Regions from separate parts of the Eoetvoesiella sp. genome, predicted to be linked through region 2. Evidence: predicted binding sites of a transcription regulator. Region 2 holds the regulator's gene; the other holds the start of a gene.
What was found. The regulator LexA, encoded in region 2, represses DNA repair genes until DNA is damaged. The targets are predictions, from matches to a motif close to ACTGTATNNNNATACAGT.

Region 1 (8,024 bases), on a different contig from region 2:
TCCGGCCATGCAAAGCGGTTCGGTCGAGGTTCGCGAACCCCTGAGCGGGGCCGTCGTGGCCCGCACGACGCTCAAGGCCGTCGATGCCCAGCATACGCAGGTCACGCATACCGTCTGGGGGCACGAGCTCTGGGATGCAAGGGCCTTGGCGGCCATGCGCGAATCTATCCTGATGGACAGCTCGGTCTGCACCGTCTACAAATAATAATCGCTTGTACGAATAGCCGATTGCGCGCCGCAGGCGGCGGGGGCGTCAATCGGCTTTTGGCTGTCTGGGCCTGACTATCTTGAAGGTGGCGACGGCCGTGGCAAGCAGTTCGCCCCGCTCGTCCAGGGCGCGGCCCTCGCAAAAGGCCAGGCTGCGGCCCAGGCGCAGGCATTTCGTTTCGAAGACCACGGTTCCGTTCGCGGGCGCGATGAAATGGGTCGTCATGTCGATGGTCGCCATGCCGGCCGATGGGTCGTGAGCCCTGGCCGCGGCGCTAAGCGTGAAGTCCAGCGCGCTCATGAGCGTTCCGCCATGGATTTCGCCCCGGCTATTGCTGATTTCCTTGCGGTAAGGCAGGCGGGTGCGGGTAAGCTCGGGCGAGAACAGCTCGGGGATCAGCCCGATATAGCTCATGAATGGAATATCGATGCCGAAATATCCGTTGGCGATTTGGGCGGAGGACGGTGGCGTATTGTCGGGCATTGGCAGGGCCTGTTGACAGGCCTTAGGCCAGCCGGGCTTTGACCTGGGCCGATACGGCCGCCATGTCGGCGCGGCCGGCCAGGGCCGCCTTGAGCAGGCCCATGACCTTGCCCATGGCCGGCGCCCCGGTTACGCCCTGCGCCGTGACCTCGGCAATGGCTGCCTGGATGGCGGCGTCGATTTCCTGGGCGTCGGCTTGCTGAGGCAGGAACTCCTGCAGAACCAGCAATTCGTTCTGCTCTTGCTGGGCGGTTTCGGTCCGGCCGGCTTGTTCGAAGGCGGCAATCGATTCACGGCGTTGCTTGACCTGCTTTTCAACAATGGCGACGATCTCGGCGTCGTCCAGATCGCGGCGCTCGTCGACCTCTTTTTGCTTGATGGCGGCCTGGAGAAAGCGCAGGGTGCCCAGCCGGGCGCTATCCTTGGCCCGCATGGCGGTTTTGACTGCATCGGCAAGCCGGGGCTTGAGCGAGTTGCTCATGATGGATTCCTGAATAAATGGATGGCGCGGCAAGCTGCCGCGCGGGAAGGATCGCGTTATTTTAGCGCACCCGCTCCGCCGGCCCGGGGCGGGTGCAGAAAGAAGAAAGCAAGGGAAAGAGGCCAGGAAACCGGCGTGCGGCGTGGCGCCGGGCGGTTCAATGGAAATTCCGGCTGCGGGTTGGCAGGCCCTCCAGCATGGGTGTCAAGTCGACCAGGCGGCTTGCCACCAGGTGGCAGACGTTGTTCTGGCGCTGCCAGACTCCGTACACACCCAGAAGCTGGCTTTGCCGCAGCTCCCGGCGCTGGCGTTCGGCAAGCTCGGGGCGGACGATGACATTGACCAGGCCGGTTTCGTCTTCGAGACTGACGAACACGACGCCTTTTGCCGTTTGCGGCCGCTGGCGCGTGGTCACGATGCCGCAGGCCCTGGCCAGTCGCTGGTGAGGGTAGTCACTGTGCAGAATGCTGGCGCAGACGAAGCGGCGCACTTGCAGTTCTGCCCGCAGCAATGCCAGCGGATGGCGCCGCAGCGTCAGTCCCATGGCCTGATAGTCCGCCCTGATTTGTCCTTGCTCCGAAGGCGCCTGCAGCCTGGGCTGGACGACATCGGAGATGGCGGCCTCGCGCAGCAGCCCCTTGAGCGGCATGTTGGCGGCCTGCCAAAGAGCCTGGCGGCGGTGGCCGCTTAGCGCCTGCAAGGCATTGGCGCTGGCCAGCGCGTCCATATCGTGCCGGCTCAGCGAAGCCCGCAAGGCCAGGTCGTGCGGGCTGGCGAATGGCCGGGCATGGCGGGCGGCTTCGATGCGCAAGGCGGCTTCCTGCGACAGGCCGCCTATAAGCTGCAGGCCCAGGCGCACAGCCGGATGAGCGGGATTCGCGCAGGAGCCGTCCCGCTGAACAGCGGCTTCGGCCGGTGTTTCAGGCAGGGGTTCGAGGGATGTCTCCCAGCCGCTGACTGTAATGTCGGCGGGCAGGACAATGACGCCGTGGCGGCGCGCGTCCTGCACCAATTGACTGGCAGCGTAAAACCCCATGGGCTGGGAATTGAGCAGGGCGGCCAGGAAGGCCTGCGGCTCGTGGCGCTTGAACCAGGCGCTGAAATACGCCAGTTGGGCAAAGCTGGCCGAGTGGCTTTCCGGAAAGCCGTATTCGCCAAAACCTTCCAGTTGCCGGTAGATGGCCTGGATGAAGTCGTCGGGGTAGTTGCCGGCTCGCATGCCGGCGATGAGCTTGGGGCGCAAGGTGTCGACGGTGCCCTTGCGCTTCCAGGCCGCCATGGAGCGGCGCAGCTCGTCGGCTTCGCCGGGGCTGAATCCCGCGGCGATGATGGCGATCTGCATGACCTGTTCCTGAAAGATGGGAATTCCCAGGGTTCTTTCCAGAACCTGCTTGATCTCTGCCGACGGGTAGTCTATTAGCTCCGGCCTCTGGCGGCGGCGCAGGTAGGGATGCACCATGTCGCCGTGGATGGGGCCGGGCCTGACGATGGCGATCTGGATGACGAGGTCGTAAAAGGATTGCGGCCGCAAACGCGGCAGCATGCTCATTTGCGCGCGCGATTCAATCTGGAATACGCCCATGGTGTCGGCCCGGCGGATCATCTCGAACGTGGCCTCGTCGTTTTCGGGGATGTCCTGCAAGACGAAGGGACGCATTCGGCGCATGCCGGCCATGTCCAGCATGCGGTGCAAGGCCGAAAGCATGCCCAGGGCCAGCACATCTACCTTCATCAGGCCCATGGCGTCCAGGTCATCCTTGTCCCATTGCACCACGCTGCGTTCGGGCATGGCGGCGTTTTCAATGGGAACCAGGCGGGACAGCGTGCCGCGTGCGATGACGAATCCGCCCGGGTGCTGGGACAGGTGGCGGGGGAAACCCATAAGGGTTTGAGCCAGCGCGGCCCAGGCCTGGGCGATGCGGCTATCGGGGTCCAGGCCCTGTGCGGCCATTTTTTCCAGGAAGGGCTGCCGCCTGTCCCATTGGTGGAAGGCGTCGGTGACACGAGCGATGAGTTCGGGATCCAGCCCCAGCGCCTTGCCGGTGTCGCGCAGCGCGCTGCGTATGCGGTAGGTGACGACGACGGCGGTCAAGGCGGCGCGCTGCCGGCCGTATTTGCGATAGATGTACTGGATGACTTCTTCGCGCCGTTGATGTTCGAAATCGACGTCGATGTCGGGCGGTTCGTTTCTTTCAGTGCTGATGAAGCGCGCGAATAGCGAATTGCCGTTCTCGGGGTTGACTTCGGTAATGCCCAGGCAATAGCACACGGCGGAATTCGCCGCCGAGCCCCGGCCCTGGCACAGAATTCCTTGCCGCCAGGCGAATCGCACGATGTCGTAGACAGTGAGGAAGTACGGCTCGTAGCCCAGGCCCGCGATGATGCCAAGTTCGGATTCGAGCTGGGCCTTTACCTGAGAGGGAACGCCCCGCGGATAGCGCCTTCGTGCCCCTTCCAGGGTTTCCTGGCGCAAATAGGCCGTGGCGGTCAGGCCGACGGGCACGATCTCGGTGGGATATTGATACGCGATTTCGTCCAGGTTGAAGCGGCATAGCTGGCTGATGCGCAGTGTTTCCTGAAGCATGTGCGCGGGGTGGATCTGCATGAGCCGGGTCCGGCTGCGCAGATGGTGCTCGGCATTGCCGTTGAGTGCGTAGCCGCATTGCTGCACGGTTTCATGGCGCCGGATGGCAGTCAGGACGTCATGCAGCGGCTGGCGCGAACGCGTATGCATTTGCACCTGGCCCACCGCCGCCGCCGGCAGCCCCCGTGCCTGCGCCGCATGGGCCAACGTTGCCGCATGCAAGGCATCATCGTGGCGATAGTGCTGGGCGCAGCCCACCCAAAGCCGGCCTGGAAACACGGGCGCCAGCAAGTCCATCTGGCGCAGCATCTCTTCCGGGCCAAGGCCATACCCGGGGATGTAGATGACCAGGCAGTCGGGCAGGCCGCCCAGATGCCGGTATCCGGGATCGGGCTGCAGGATGTCCCGGATGCCAAGCGAATACCGGCTTTTCCGATTGGATCGGACGCGGGCCATGGTAATGAACTCGGCCAGGTTTCCGTATCCTTCGGCATTGCGGGCCAACGCAATGATCTGCATGGGGGCCTCGGCCTGGCAATCCAGGAAGAAGCGGCTGCCGGCGATGAGCTTGAAGTCGGGAAACCCTGCGTCGTGCAGTTTTTTCGTGGCGACGTGCGCGCGCACGATGCCGGCCAAAGAGCAATCGTCGGCCAGGGCCAGGGCGCTGTAGCCCAGCTCGGCCGCCCGCTGCACCAGTTCGCCGGGATGCGATGCGCCCGCCAGGAACGAGAAGTTCGACACGCAATCGAGCTCGGCATAGCCGGCCAGAACAGAGCTTGGGACGGATGAGTTCATGAGCAGGAAATGCAAGGCCTGGCGAAAGGCCTAGCCGAACAGGCCGTGCAGGAACCAGCCTGCTTCGAGGGATTCGCGCTGGCGATATACCCAGTAGCGCGCCGACTGGGCGTCTTCGGCAATGAAGTAGTCGCGGCGATCGCCGCCGCCGTCTTCCCACCATCCGCTTTCGATGCGTTCGGGCCCCTTTACGAGCCGCAGGATCATACCCTTGTAGACAGGCCTGTTGCGCAGGGTTTCCAGGGGATAGGGTTGGGGCAGCAGCCAAAAGGGCCGGGCTTGCGGCCCCGGCGGCCCGCAAGGGCTTTGCCCCGGGCCAGGTCGCTGCAAGCCCGGCGCCGCGGCTTTCCAGGCATTGGCGAGCTCGGGGCGGTGGTCGGCCTCGGGCCGGGGCTCGAGCACTTGAGCGGCCCCGAGCCTTGCCCGCAGCACGTCGAGCAGGCGCGCTTCGTCTTCCTGCCATTGGGCCGGCTCGGGGAACAGGCCGGCCAGGGGCGCGGGGCGCGGCTGGATGGCGGGAATGGAAAGCTCCACGGCGACGACATGGGCGGGCAGCACGAACTGCTGCAGTTGCTCGGCCAACACATGCAGAAAATCGCCGGAACGCCAGCCCGCCCGGGACAGCAGCAAAAGCAGACGGCTGGGCGGGCGGGCGTGACGGCCCTTTTCGTGATGCAGCAGAAAGACCAGGGTGTCGGCGGCGCATTGCCTGGCATCGAGCCAGGCGCAGAGCTGTTCGATCAGTTTCGTGGCAACAGCCTGGACCGCATGCACATGCTCGAGGTATTCCTGGGGATCGTAGCGCTGTGAAAAAATCTCGGGGGCCTTGAACCAGGAGCAGGGTTCGACGGTGAATCCGTAGGCGGCGTCCAGTTCGCGAATGATGTCCGGGCTGCAGCGTAGCCGTACGCCCTCGCGAGGCAGGTTGCGTACGTGTTCCAAAGTATGGCAACCCAGGTTTTCGAGCCAGTCGAGATGGGTCTGGTCGGCAGGCAGCATTCCGGCCGGCAGCGGGTCGAGCCGGCGGCGCAGGGTTTCGGTTTGCAGGCTGCGCCGCCGCGCGCTTTGATTTTGGCAGGCCAGGATGCGCGCGCCCTGGGCCGTGGGAGCCATGCCCAGATGGTGCGGCGCTTGATGCCGGCGCAGCAAGGCGCGGACAAGGCGGCACAGATTGCGCGGCCCCTTGAACAACTGCAGGCTGTCGGCGACTTCCAGCAACAGCGTATGCCGTGCATGATCGGGGCCCAGGGCGAGATTGGGCGTGTATTGCAGAAGCTCCAGGGCTATTTGCTGCAGGCGTTGTTCTTCGAGCGCGACATTACGGACTTGCAGGACGGCGCCGGGCGCCAGCGCCTGGACGGTGCTGCGGCGCATGCCCGGGCGCAGCCCCAGCGCCTGCGCCATGGGTGTGGCGGCATGAACGCGGCCTTGCTGCAGCACCACCGCCACGGGAGTATCAGTGGGCCACAGCGGGAAAAGCGTGTCGAGGCTGTGTGTGAGCAGATGGATGCCGATCCAGAGGGGCATGGAACGTACTCCGTGGGGTTGCTGCGGCGGGGCGCAACGCAATGAAAACAGATTGGGCGCGGCATGGGCCCTGGCGCTTGGCGATGGATATTTCCAGCCCTTGCTCGAAGGGACGCAGGCCCAGGCGCAAGGGCGAGGGGCTGTGCTGCCGCAAGGCCATTGCGGGCCGCAACAGCACGAACAAGGTGTCACTTTGCCGGGCGGCCATGTGCAGGCGGCGCAAGCCCGCCGGATGTACGTTTGCGGCCCAGCAGAGCAGGGCGGCGCAAGCGTTGTGCTTGAGGATCTGTTCGCATGCCCAGAGGGAGTCGGAGGCCTGGGGGCACCGCACCCAGAGCAATCGCCGGGTGTCCAGCCCCCAATTGCTCCAGCACTGGGCAAGCGGCGTGTAGGGCGGACGGACCAGGGCGATCCGGCGTTGCGGCTCCAGCCGGGAAAAAGCGGGTCCAAGGAAGTAGATTTCGCCTATGCCTGCCTGGCTTGGAGCGATTTCGACAAGAGCGCCCAGAGGCCAGCCCTGGCCGGGCAGTTCGCGGTCGAGCTGCGGGAATCCTGTAGGCACGGTGCGGCAGGAGGACTGCGCCAGTTGCGACCCGCGCCAGAGGGCCGGATGAATATGTTCGGGATGCTGTAAAACCATGGAGGCGGCGATGTTCAGGCGGTGTGCGGGCATGCCTTGCGAAAGGCTGCGCCGGATATGGATACTGTATTAATATACAGTATCTGAGATGGCAAGGCCAGGGCCGGAAATCCGGTGCGCCGGCTTTTGCCCAAGCGCCGGCCGGAACGCCATAGGCGGCTGGTATAGTGTGAATATATTGTCAATATCCATGCCGCCATGACTGCATCCACCACTCCCGGCCCCATTGTTTTCGCTCCATCGTCCGGACAGCCCAGGCAGTTGTTCATCCTGCTGCACGGAGGAGCCGCCAGTCCCGAACAGCTTGAAACCCTTACCCAGGCCGTCAAGCTCGCTTTCCCGCAGGCCTTGGTTGTTCTGCCCTATGGCACGGTTGCCGGCAAAGACGGGCTTTACGACTGGTTCGAGCAAGAAGGCCTGAACGAAGGCAATTATGTCCAGCGGGTGCAAGGCGCGCTGCCGCCGCTTGTTGCCTACATTCAAAAAATCCAGGCCAAATACGGCCTGACGGGCGAGCACACGGCGTTGGCCGGCTTTGACCAGGGGGCCACGATTGCACTCGAGGCCAGCCTGCTTCAGCCCAATCTGGCGGGCAGGGTGCTGGCGTTTTCGGGCAGCTACGCAAGGCTGCCCGGCCTGGCGCCGGCGGCCACCACGCTGCATTTGCTGCACGGGGCCGACGATCCGCTCGTGCCGGTGGCCGACATCCGCGACATCCACAGCCATATTGCCGATCTGCAGGGCGATGCCACGCTGGACATCGCCTCCCGGGTCGGCCACGAACTGCACGATGCGCTGGTTCGCCAGGCCATCACCCGGCTGCAGACCTGCGTGCCGCTGCGCAGCTGGCAGGAGGCCCTCAGCAATCTGAAAAAAGAGGCTGGCGACGAGGAGCCCGATTTCGACTTCCTGCCCGGAAGCGACAAACCCGGCCCCACGCTGCATTAAGTGCCGGAAGCGCCCGCCGGCGGTTCGATGACGAAAGGCCAGTCGTGCCGCTGGGTGGGACGCCCGTCCGGCGCGTAGCTGGTTTCGCTGAGAATGGCGCGCCCGCTGCGATGAACGGCGATGATCGTCGAACAACGGGTGCCGTAGTCGGGACTGATGATGAAAGGGCTGCTCAACAGGCGCTCGCGCTCCAGCGAAAGGCCGGTGGCGGGCAGGTCGGCGTCGGACGCCTGGGTGCCGTCCTTCAGGATGTCGAAAACCGGGTCCAGCGAATGCTGCAAGGCTTCCGATGGGTAGATGCCCAAGGCTTGGCGCAGCCGTTCGGCCTTGGGCCAGGGCGTGTCCAGCAAATGGTTGG
Region 2 (8,024 bases):
CAATGTTTCGCCGGTCGCTCCCGACGGCCAGCAGGGTGCCGAATCCGAGGCCCTGCGCCGCACGGTGGTCACCCAGTTCGAGCAATACGTCAAGCTCAACAAAAAAATCCCCCAGGAAATCCTCACCTCGCTGAGCGGCATCGACGATGCCGGCCGCCTGGCGGACACCATTTCCGCGCATCTGCCGCTCAAGCTCGAGCAAAAGCAGAAAATGCTTGAAATCACCGGCACCTCCGAGCGCCTCGAGAATCTGCTGTCGCAACTCGAGTCCGAAATCGACATTCTCCAGGTCGAGAAGCGCATTCGCGGCCGGGTCAAGAAGCAAATGGAGAAAAGCCAGCGCGACTACTACCTGAACGAGCAGGTCAAGGCCATCCAGAAAGAACTGGGCGAGGGCGAAGAAGGCGCCGACATCGAAGAGCTCGAAAAAAAGATCCAGGCCGCCCAGTTGCCCAAGGAAGCGCTCAAGAAGGCCGAGTCCGAGCTTAAAAAGCTCAAGCTCATGTCGCCCATGTCGGCCGAAGCCACCGTGGTGCGCAACTATATCGATACGCTCATCGGCCTGCCGTGGCGCAAGAAAAGCCGCATCAACAATTCCATTTCCAATGCCGACAAAGTGCTCAACGCCGATCACTACGGCCTGGAAAAGGTCAAGGAACGCATCATCGAATACCTGGCCGTGCAGCAGCGCGTCGACAAGCTGAAGGCGCCCATCCTGTGCCTGGTGGGGCCTCCGGGCGTGGGCAAGACCTCGCTGGGGCAGTCCATCGCCCGCGCCACGAACCGCAAGTTCGTGCGCATGGCCCTGGGCGGCGTACGCGACGAAGCCGAGATCCGCGGCCATCGCCGCACCTATATCGGCTCCATGCCGGGCAAGATCCTGCAGAACATGTCCAAGGTGGCGGTTCGCAATCCGCTGTTCCTGCTCGACGAGATCGATAAAATGGGCGCCGATTTCCGCGGCGATCCGTCTTCGGCGCTGCTCGAGGTGCTCGATCCGGAACAAAACCACACGTTCCAGGATCACTACATCGAGGTCGATTTCGATCTGTCCGACGTCATGTTCGTGGCCACCAGCAACACGCTCAACATCCCGCCGGCCCTACTCGACCGCATGGAAGTCATTCGTCTTTCGGGCTACACCGAAGATGAAAAAGTGCATATCGCGTTCGACCATCTGCTGCCCAAGCTCATGAAGAACAACGGTGTGCGCGAAGGCGAGATGCAGATCGAGGAGTCGGCGATTCGCGATATCGTGCGCTATTACACCCGCGAGGCGGGCGTGCGGGCGCTCGAGCGCGAAATGAGCAAAATCTGCCGCAAGGTCGTCAAGAAGACGCTCGAAACCAATCCCTCCGCATCGGCTGTCCGTGCCCGCAAAGGGGCCGTCGTCGAGCCGGGCCAGGCCGAGGTCGTCACCGCCGAGAACCTGGCCGACTACCTGGGCGTGCGCCGCTACAATTTCGGCATGGCCGAAAAAGAGAACAAGGTGGGGCAGGTTACCGGCCTGGCCTGGACCGAAGTGGGCGGCGATCTTCTCACCATCGAGGTCGCCGACATGCCGGGCAAGGGCGTGGTGCTGCGCACCGGCTCGCTGGGCGACGTCATGAAAGAATCGGTCGAGGCGGCCCGCACGGTGGTCCGCTCCAGGGCTCAGCGCTGGGGCATTGCCAATACCGCATTCGAAAAGCGCGATCTGCACGTGCACTTTCCCGAAGGGGCCACCCCCAAGGACGGTCCGTCGGCGGGTATTGCCATCACCACGGCCATGGTGTCGGCGCTTACCGGAATCCCGGTGCGCTCCGACGTCGCCATGACGGGCGAAATCACCCTGCGCGGCGAAGTCCTGCCCATTGGCGGCCTCAAGGAAAAACTGTTGGCGGCGCACCGCGGCGGCATCAAGACCGTGATGATTCCCGAGGAAAACGTCAAGGATCTGGCCGAGATTCCCGACAACGTCAAGAACCACCTCGAAATCATTCCGGTGCGCTGGATCGACCGGGTTCTGGAAGTGGCGCTGCAGCACATGCCCACACCGTTGTCCGACGAGGAAGTCGCGCGGCTGGCCGCCGAGTCGGTGGCCAACGCCAAAAAGACGGATGAGCCTTCTTCCTCCGAAGGAGTCATGAAGCACTAAGACGGCAGGCAGGCCAGGCCTGCCTCAACCCCTTGGGACACAGTAAAAACGCCTCACGACCGATTTAACACCGGTTGTGAGGCGTTTTTTTATTGGAAGACAGGTGGAAGCACGGTAAAAGGTGGCGGAGCTGCGAAGTTGCAGGCCGCCACTGGCTAGTTAGTGCAGCGGCGTGGTCCGGATAAGGCCGACGGCAATGCCTTCCAGCGAGAAGTCGTCGCCGGCGCTGACGAGTATTGGAGAGAAATCGGGGTTCTCGGGCAGGAGCTGGATTTGGCTGCCCGATTTGGACAGCCTTTTGACCGTGACTTCGTCGCCGATGCGGGCGACCACGATTTGGCCGTTGCGGGCCTCGGCGGTTTTTTTGACGGCGAGGAGGTCGCCGTCGAGAATGCCGGCATCGCGCATGCTGAGGCCGCGCACCCGCAGCAGGTAGTCGGGGGTCTGGCTGAAAAGCGCCGGCTCGACGCCGATTTCACGTTCGACATGCTCGGCCGCCAGGATAGGGCTGCCGGCCGCGACACGGCCCACGATGGGCAAAAGAAGCTGTTCGAGCAGGCTGGGAGAGGGCGGCGGTGCGGAAGCGGCGGGCTCGCCCACCAGGCGGATGCCGCGCGATGCGCCGGCGGTGAGTTCGATGGCGCCTTTGCGCGCCAGGGCCTTGAGGTGGTCTTCGGCGGCGTTGGCCGACTTGAAGCCCAAGGATCGGGCGATTTCGGCTCGCGTGGGCGGAAAGCCGGTACGCTGGATTTCGCTGCGGATGATATCCAGGATTTGCTGCTGACGCTCGGTAAGCTTGGTGGCCATGGTTTGCGCGATATACGGTGACTGTGTATTTGTACAGTCATGATTCTGCCGCAAGCGATACCGAAATGCAAGGCTTTCCGTCGAGACTTGAAGTGGAGTTTCCTGCGGGGTAAGTCCGGACCTTCCCATGGGCATCGGTTTCGTCAATAAAAAGATAAAAGCGAATTAATTGACATTTATGAAAAATTATTGACATAATAGTAAAAAACTTTCCAGCTTAGAGGCCGCATTTGCCGGCTTTGGTTCTTGGACAGCCAGGTGCATAACATGCCGTCGCAGCGACTTCCCGCGAAATATCTTTTGATGCAAACGCAGGATCTTGATGCCGCTCGCTCCGTCATCGAACGGCTATACGCCCCTTTTTCCTGGAAGCTCAGTTCATCGCACAAAAACACATGCGGCACGGTCAGCGTCCATACAGCGAAGTGGGGGCCGTTAGCGTTATCCATGCTGGGTTATGGCCACGATATCGAGGTTTGCCCGGAAGGTTTGGGTGGCTCGCTGCTTGTCACCACCGTCCTTGCCGGGCGTATGCTGCAACGTAATAGCACTGGCGAATCGGGGGGAGGTCCTGGATCTTCGGTGCTGGCTGTCGAAGGAGATAGCCCTGTTTTCCGGTACAGCAGGCAGGCCGAGGTCTTGAAGCTGAATTTTTCGCAGCATCGGATCGATGCGCTGTGCTGGGAGCTATTGGGGCACCAAGGGACGAAGCCGGTGCGATTCTGTGCCAATGCTCTCGAAGGAGCCGCGTCGCAACGCTGGATGGATCTGTTGACCTATTTGATTGCAAGCTTGTCCGATTCCGAGTCTTGCTTGCCGGACAGGCTTGCGGGAGGGCTGGAGGACGTGCTGGTATTGCATTTATTGAACTCAGCCCGTCATAACTACAGCGAGGAACTGCACCGTAGCCCGGCTCCTCTCGTGCCGCGCGAGTATCGTCGTGCTTGCGCGTATATGGAGGCGCATTGGCGAGAGTCGATTGCCCTGCTGGATGTTGCGCGGGCAGTCGGTTGCAGCGTCCGCTCCCTGTCGCGCGCCTTCCATTGCGCAGGTCAGACGACGCCCATGCGCTATCTTATGGAGTTGCGTTTGCAGCGCGTGCACGAGCTATTGCGCAACGGCACCATGTCCGATACCACGATAGTGCAAGCCGCGCTTGAATGCGGATTCAACCATCTTGGCGAATTCCATCTGCGGTACCGCCGCCGCTTCGGCGAGTCGCCATCACAGACTCGCGCCCGATCAATACTCTAAGATCCTCTTTGGGCTTGGCGGCACATTCTGGCCAGGAACCGTAGCAATTGGCCGAAAGCCGATAGTCGCCGCATCGCAGTCCTTTCATCATTACGAAAACAACCGGCACACCGCAAGGTGGATGAGCCGAGCAGACTGGTAATGACGAGGAGCTGGAATGAGACATGCGCGCGATACAAAAATGCCCACGCTGTCGATCGCTCAAGGGGAGCGGCTCGATTTCTGGGAGCGAGCCCTGATGAATGGGCGCATTGGCCGAAGGGCTTTTCTGACATTGGTGGCCGGCTTGGGGCTGAGTAGTGCTTATGCAGGTGAACTAGCGGATCACGCGCAGCGCGTGCAGCGCAACCAGAAGGCGCTGGCCAATGCTCTGCGCAAACAGTACGACTACATCGTTTGCGGCTCGGGATCCGCCGGCAGCGTAGTGGCGGGGCGATTGGCGGAAGATGGCCGTTCACGGGTGCTCTTGCTCGAGGCCGGCGGATCCGATCAGGTCGACAGCGTGATCCAGCCGGCGGCGTGGTTCACGAACCTTGGCACGGCACGCGACTGGAAAGACATCTCGGAACCACAGGCGGGGCTGCTTGGCCGCCGGATGGCAATGGATACCGGCAGGGTCCTGGGCGGCGGCAGCAGCATCAATGCCTGCAATTATGCGCGAGGCCATCGCAATGACTTTGAGTTCTGGCATGCCGAGTCCGGCGATTCGGCATGGGGCTACGAAGCGATCCTGGATATATACAAGCGGTTGGAAAATTGGCAGGGAGTTCAGGATCCGAAGCGTCGAGGACGGGGAGGCCCTTTCTGGGTTCAGCCAGCGCAAAATCCGAACGCCTGTGCTGTCGCGTTGCTGGACGCCGCCGGAAATGCAGGGATAGCACGGTTTGATGACGCGAACGGCGCGTTGATGGAAGGCTCGTCGGGCGCAGCCTTGCTGAATCAGAATATAGAAAATGGCCGGCGCCGTAATGTGCCGTCCGCTTTTCTCCATCCTCTGATGGATCGCCCAAACTTGACCGTGCTGACGGAAGCCTGCGTCGATCGGTTGGTTTTCCGGGGGACTCGTGCCACGGGTGTGCAGTTGCGCTGGCAAGGCCGCTTGCTTGAAATCGAAGCCGCTCGGGAGATAGTGCTGTCGATGGGGGCCATCAACACGCCCAAGGTGCTGATGCTGTCCGGCGTGGGAGATGAAACGCTCTTGAAACCTTTGGGGCTGCGCGTTTCAAACCATCTTCCGGGGGTTGGCAGGAATCTGCAGGATCACATATTGTTGGGCGGCTGTATATGGGAATACAAGAACCCGCTGCCGATGACGAATAGCGGGGCGGACTCCATGTTTTTCGCCAAGAGCCACTCCGAACTGGACACGCCCGATCTGTATCCGGTCCATATTCAGCTTCCCTACGCGAGTCCGGTCATCGCCAAGCGCTATGCTCCGCCGGCTTCGTGCTGGGCCATTGCGCCGGGATTGGTAAGACCCAAGAGTCATGGCAGGGTTGAATTGCGCTCCCTCGATCCCGATGCCCGACCAGCGCTGTATCCCAACTACCTCAGTCACCCGGATGACGTGAGGGCATTGATGCGAGGCGTGGAGTTGAGCCGTGAGCTGGGCAACTCGGCGGCTATGCGCGATTTTGTGAAACGGGAGGTAGCTCCCGGCCCGCTCCGTGGCGACGCCCTGGAAAAATTCGTGCGCGATGCGGCTACGACGTTCTTTCATGCAAGCGGGACGTGCCGTATAGGCACGGATGCGCACGCGGTGGTGGACGCGCAGCTCAAGGTGCGTGGTATCGACGGCCTGCGCATCGCTGATTCGTCCGTGATGCCCAGGATCACCACAGGCCCCACTATGGCGCCGTGCATGGCGATAGGGCAGCGTCTGGCAGACATTTTGCTGGGCCAGACGTAAGCCCGCCGGATCAGCCCGTTTTCCGCTCGACCGGGCAGAGGACGTTGCGGTTCGCGCGGTGGCGCGGAAAACATTTACGAAAGAGCACCAAAAGCAGACAGGAGAAAGCATGAACAGCAACGACACCCCAGAACTGAAAGCATCCCGAGCGTCTTCGGAGGATTTCCTTCACGAGTACGGCCACTTTATTCAAGGCGTCTGGACTGGCGGCGACAGTGGCGCGACGATAGCGTTGAAAAACCCGGCCACGGGCGCGGCCCTGAGCCGCATCGCCGCAGGAAACGCCGTCGATGCAAAGCGGGCGATCGACGCGGCGGCCAGCGCATTTCCGGCGTGGTCTCAAACGCCGCCGGCCAGGCGTCAGGAGATTCTTTACGAGATCGTGCGCCGCCTCAAAGCCCGCCTCGGTCACTATGCAATGATGGACACGTTGAATAATGGCAAGCCCATCAGCGAAGCCACCCATTTCGACATGCCGATGGCCATAGAGCAGTTCGCGATTTTCTCTGGCGCTCCTTGGCAATTGCACGGGGAGTCAGTGCGGGCGGCCGACGCGGTCGGCATCATACATCGCGAGCCCTTGGGCGTGGTGGTGCAAATCATTCCCTGGAATGTGCCGATGATCATGCTGGCTTCGAAGATCGCTCCGGCGCTGGCCGCCGGCAACACGGTGGTGATGAAGCCGTCGGAGATCGTGTGCTTGTCGGTGCTGGAGTTCATGCGTGAGATGGCCGATCTGCTGCCCCCGGGGGTGCTCAATATCGTCACTGGGTATGGTCCTGACCTGGGCGAGGCTCTAGTGACCGATCCACGAGTGCGCAAGGTTGGTTTCACCGGCTCTCGTCCCACCGCGCGCCGCCTCATGCAGTACGCATCCGTCAATATCATTCCGCAAACCATGGAGTTGGGAGGCAAGTCGGCCAATATCGTTTGCGAGGACGCTGACCTGGACGCCGCGGCCGAAGGCGCGGCGATGTCCACAGTGTTGAACAAGGGCGAGGTTTGCCTGGCGGGTTCCCGACTTTTCGTGCACGAGAAAGTGAAGGACGCCTTTCTCGAGAAGCTGCAACGCATTCTGCGAGGCATTCGGATCGGGGATCCGACTTTGCCCGATACCCAACTTGGCGCGCAGGCCTCGCAAATGCAGATGGACAAGATCACGGGCTATCTGGAATTAGGACCCAGGGAGGGGGCGAAGGTCTTGATGGGAGGGCAGCGGGCCGAGGTGAAAGGCCTTGAAAATGGGTTGTTCATCCAGCCGACGATATTCGTCGATGTGGACAACTCCATGAAAATCGCTCAGGAGGAAATCTTTGGGCCCGTTGTCAGCGTCATTACCTGGAAGACCGACGATGAGGTGGTGCGTTTGGCCAACGATTCGATATATGGCCTGGGCGGCGGAGTGTGGACATCCGACCTGTCTCGCGCCCATCGTATGGCTTGCGCACTCGAAACAGGCACCATATGGATCAATCGCTATTACAATTTTCTGGGCGGCATGCCGATCGGTGGCTATAAGCAAAGCGGTTTCGGCCGTGAGTTCGCCCATGAGGTCTTGAATCACTACACGTTGACCAAGAGCGTGGTGATCAATCTACATCCCGGCCCCGTGGGGGTTTTCGGCTAGAACGGTAGGGCGCATTGCGTTCGGGCCGGAAAGATGCGGCGCGGGGCGGCGGATCATATGGTCCGCCGCCCCGCGATTTGTTTCTGATTGTTTGGGCCTAGGCGATGACCTTGGCGATAGCATCGGCCACGTAGTCGATGTTGCGGCTGTTAAGCGCGGCCACGCAGATGCGGCCGCTGCTGACGGCATAGACGCTGTGCTCGTTGCGCAGGCGGTCGACCTGCTCGGCGGTAAGGCCCGAATACGAGAACATGCCTCGCTGCGCAAGCACGAAATCGAAGTCCTGCTTC

Region 1: the regulator LexA is predicted to act here: its motif matches at 6,782-6,799, upstream of imuA (translesion DNA synthesis-associated protein ImuA).

Annotation. Positions count from the first base shown of each region.
Region 1 covers NZ_DATMGA010000066.1:115,426-123,449, forward strand. Annotated here, with positions in the region: gene VNT00_RS15490 (BPTD_2524 family lipoprotein) at 1-205, shown strand, start outside; gene VNT00_RS15495 (PaaI family thioesterase) at 254-691, opposite strand; gene VNT00_RS15500 (GatB/YqeY domain-containing protein) at 714-1,172, opposite strand; gene VNT00_RS15505 (error-prone DNA polymerase) at 1,330-4,551, opposite strand; gene VNT00_RS15510 (Y-family DNA polymerase) at 4,582-6,078, opposite strand; gene imuA (translesion DNA synthesis-associated protein ImuA) at 6,008-6,751, opposite strand; gene ypfH (esterase) at 6,917-7,666, shown strand; gene VNT00_RS15525 (NRDE family protein) at 7,663-8,024, opposite strand, start outside.
Region 2 covers NZ_DATMGA010000018.1:58,449-66,472, forward strand. Annotated here, with positions in the region: gene lon (endopeptidase La) at 1-2,137, shown strand, start outside; gene lexA (transcriptional repressor LexA) at 2,297-2,944, opposite strand; gene VNT00_RS06035 (AraC family transcriptional regulator) at 3,212-4,198, shown strand; gene VNT00_RS06040 (GMC family oxidoreductase) at 4,356-6,107, shown strand; gene VNT00_RS06045 (aldehyde dehydrogenase family protein) at 6,217-7,734, shown strand; gene VNT00_RS06050 (amino acid aminotransferase) at 7,832-8,024, opposite strand, start outside.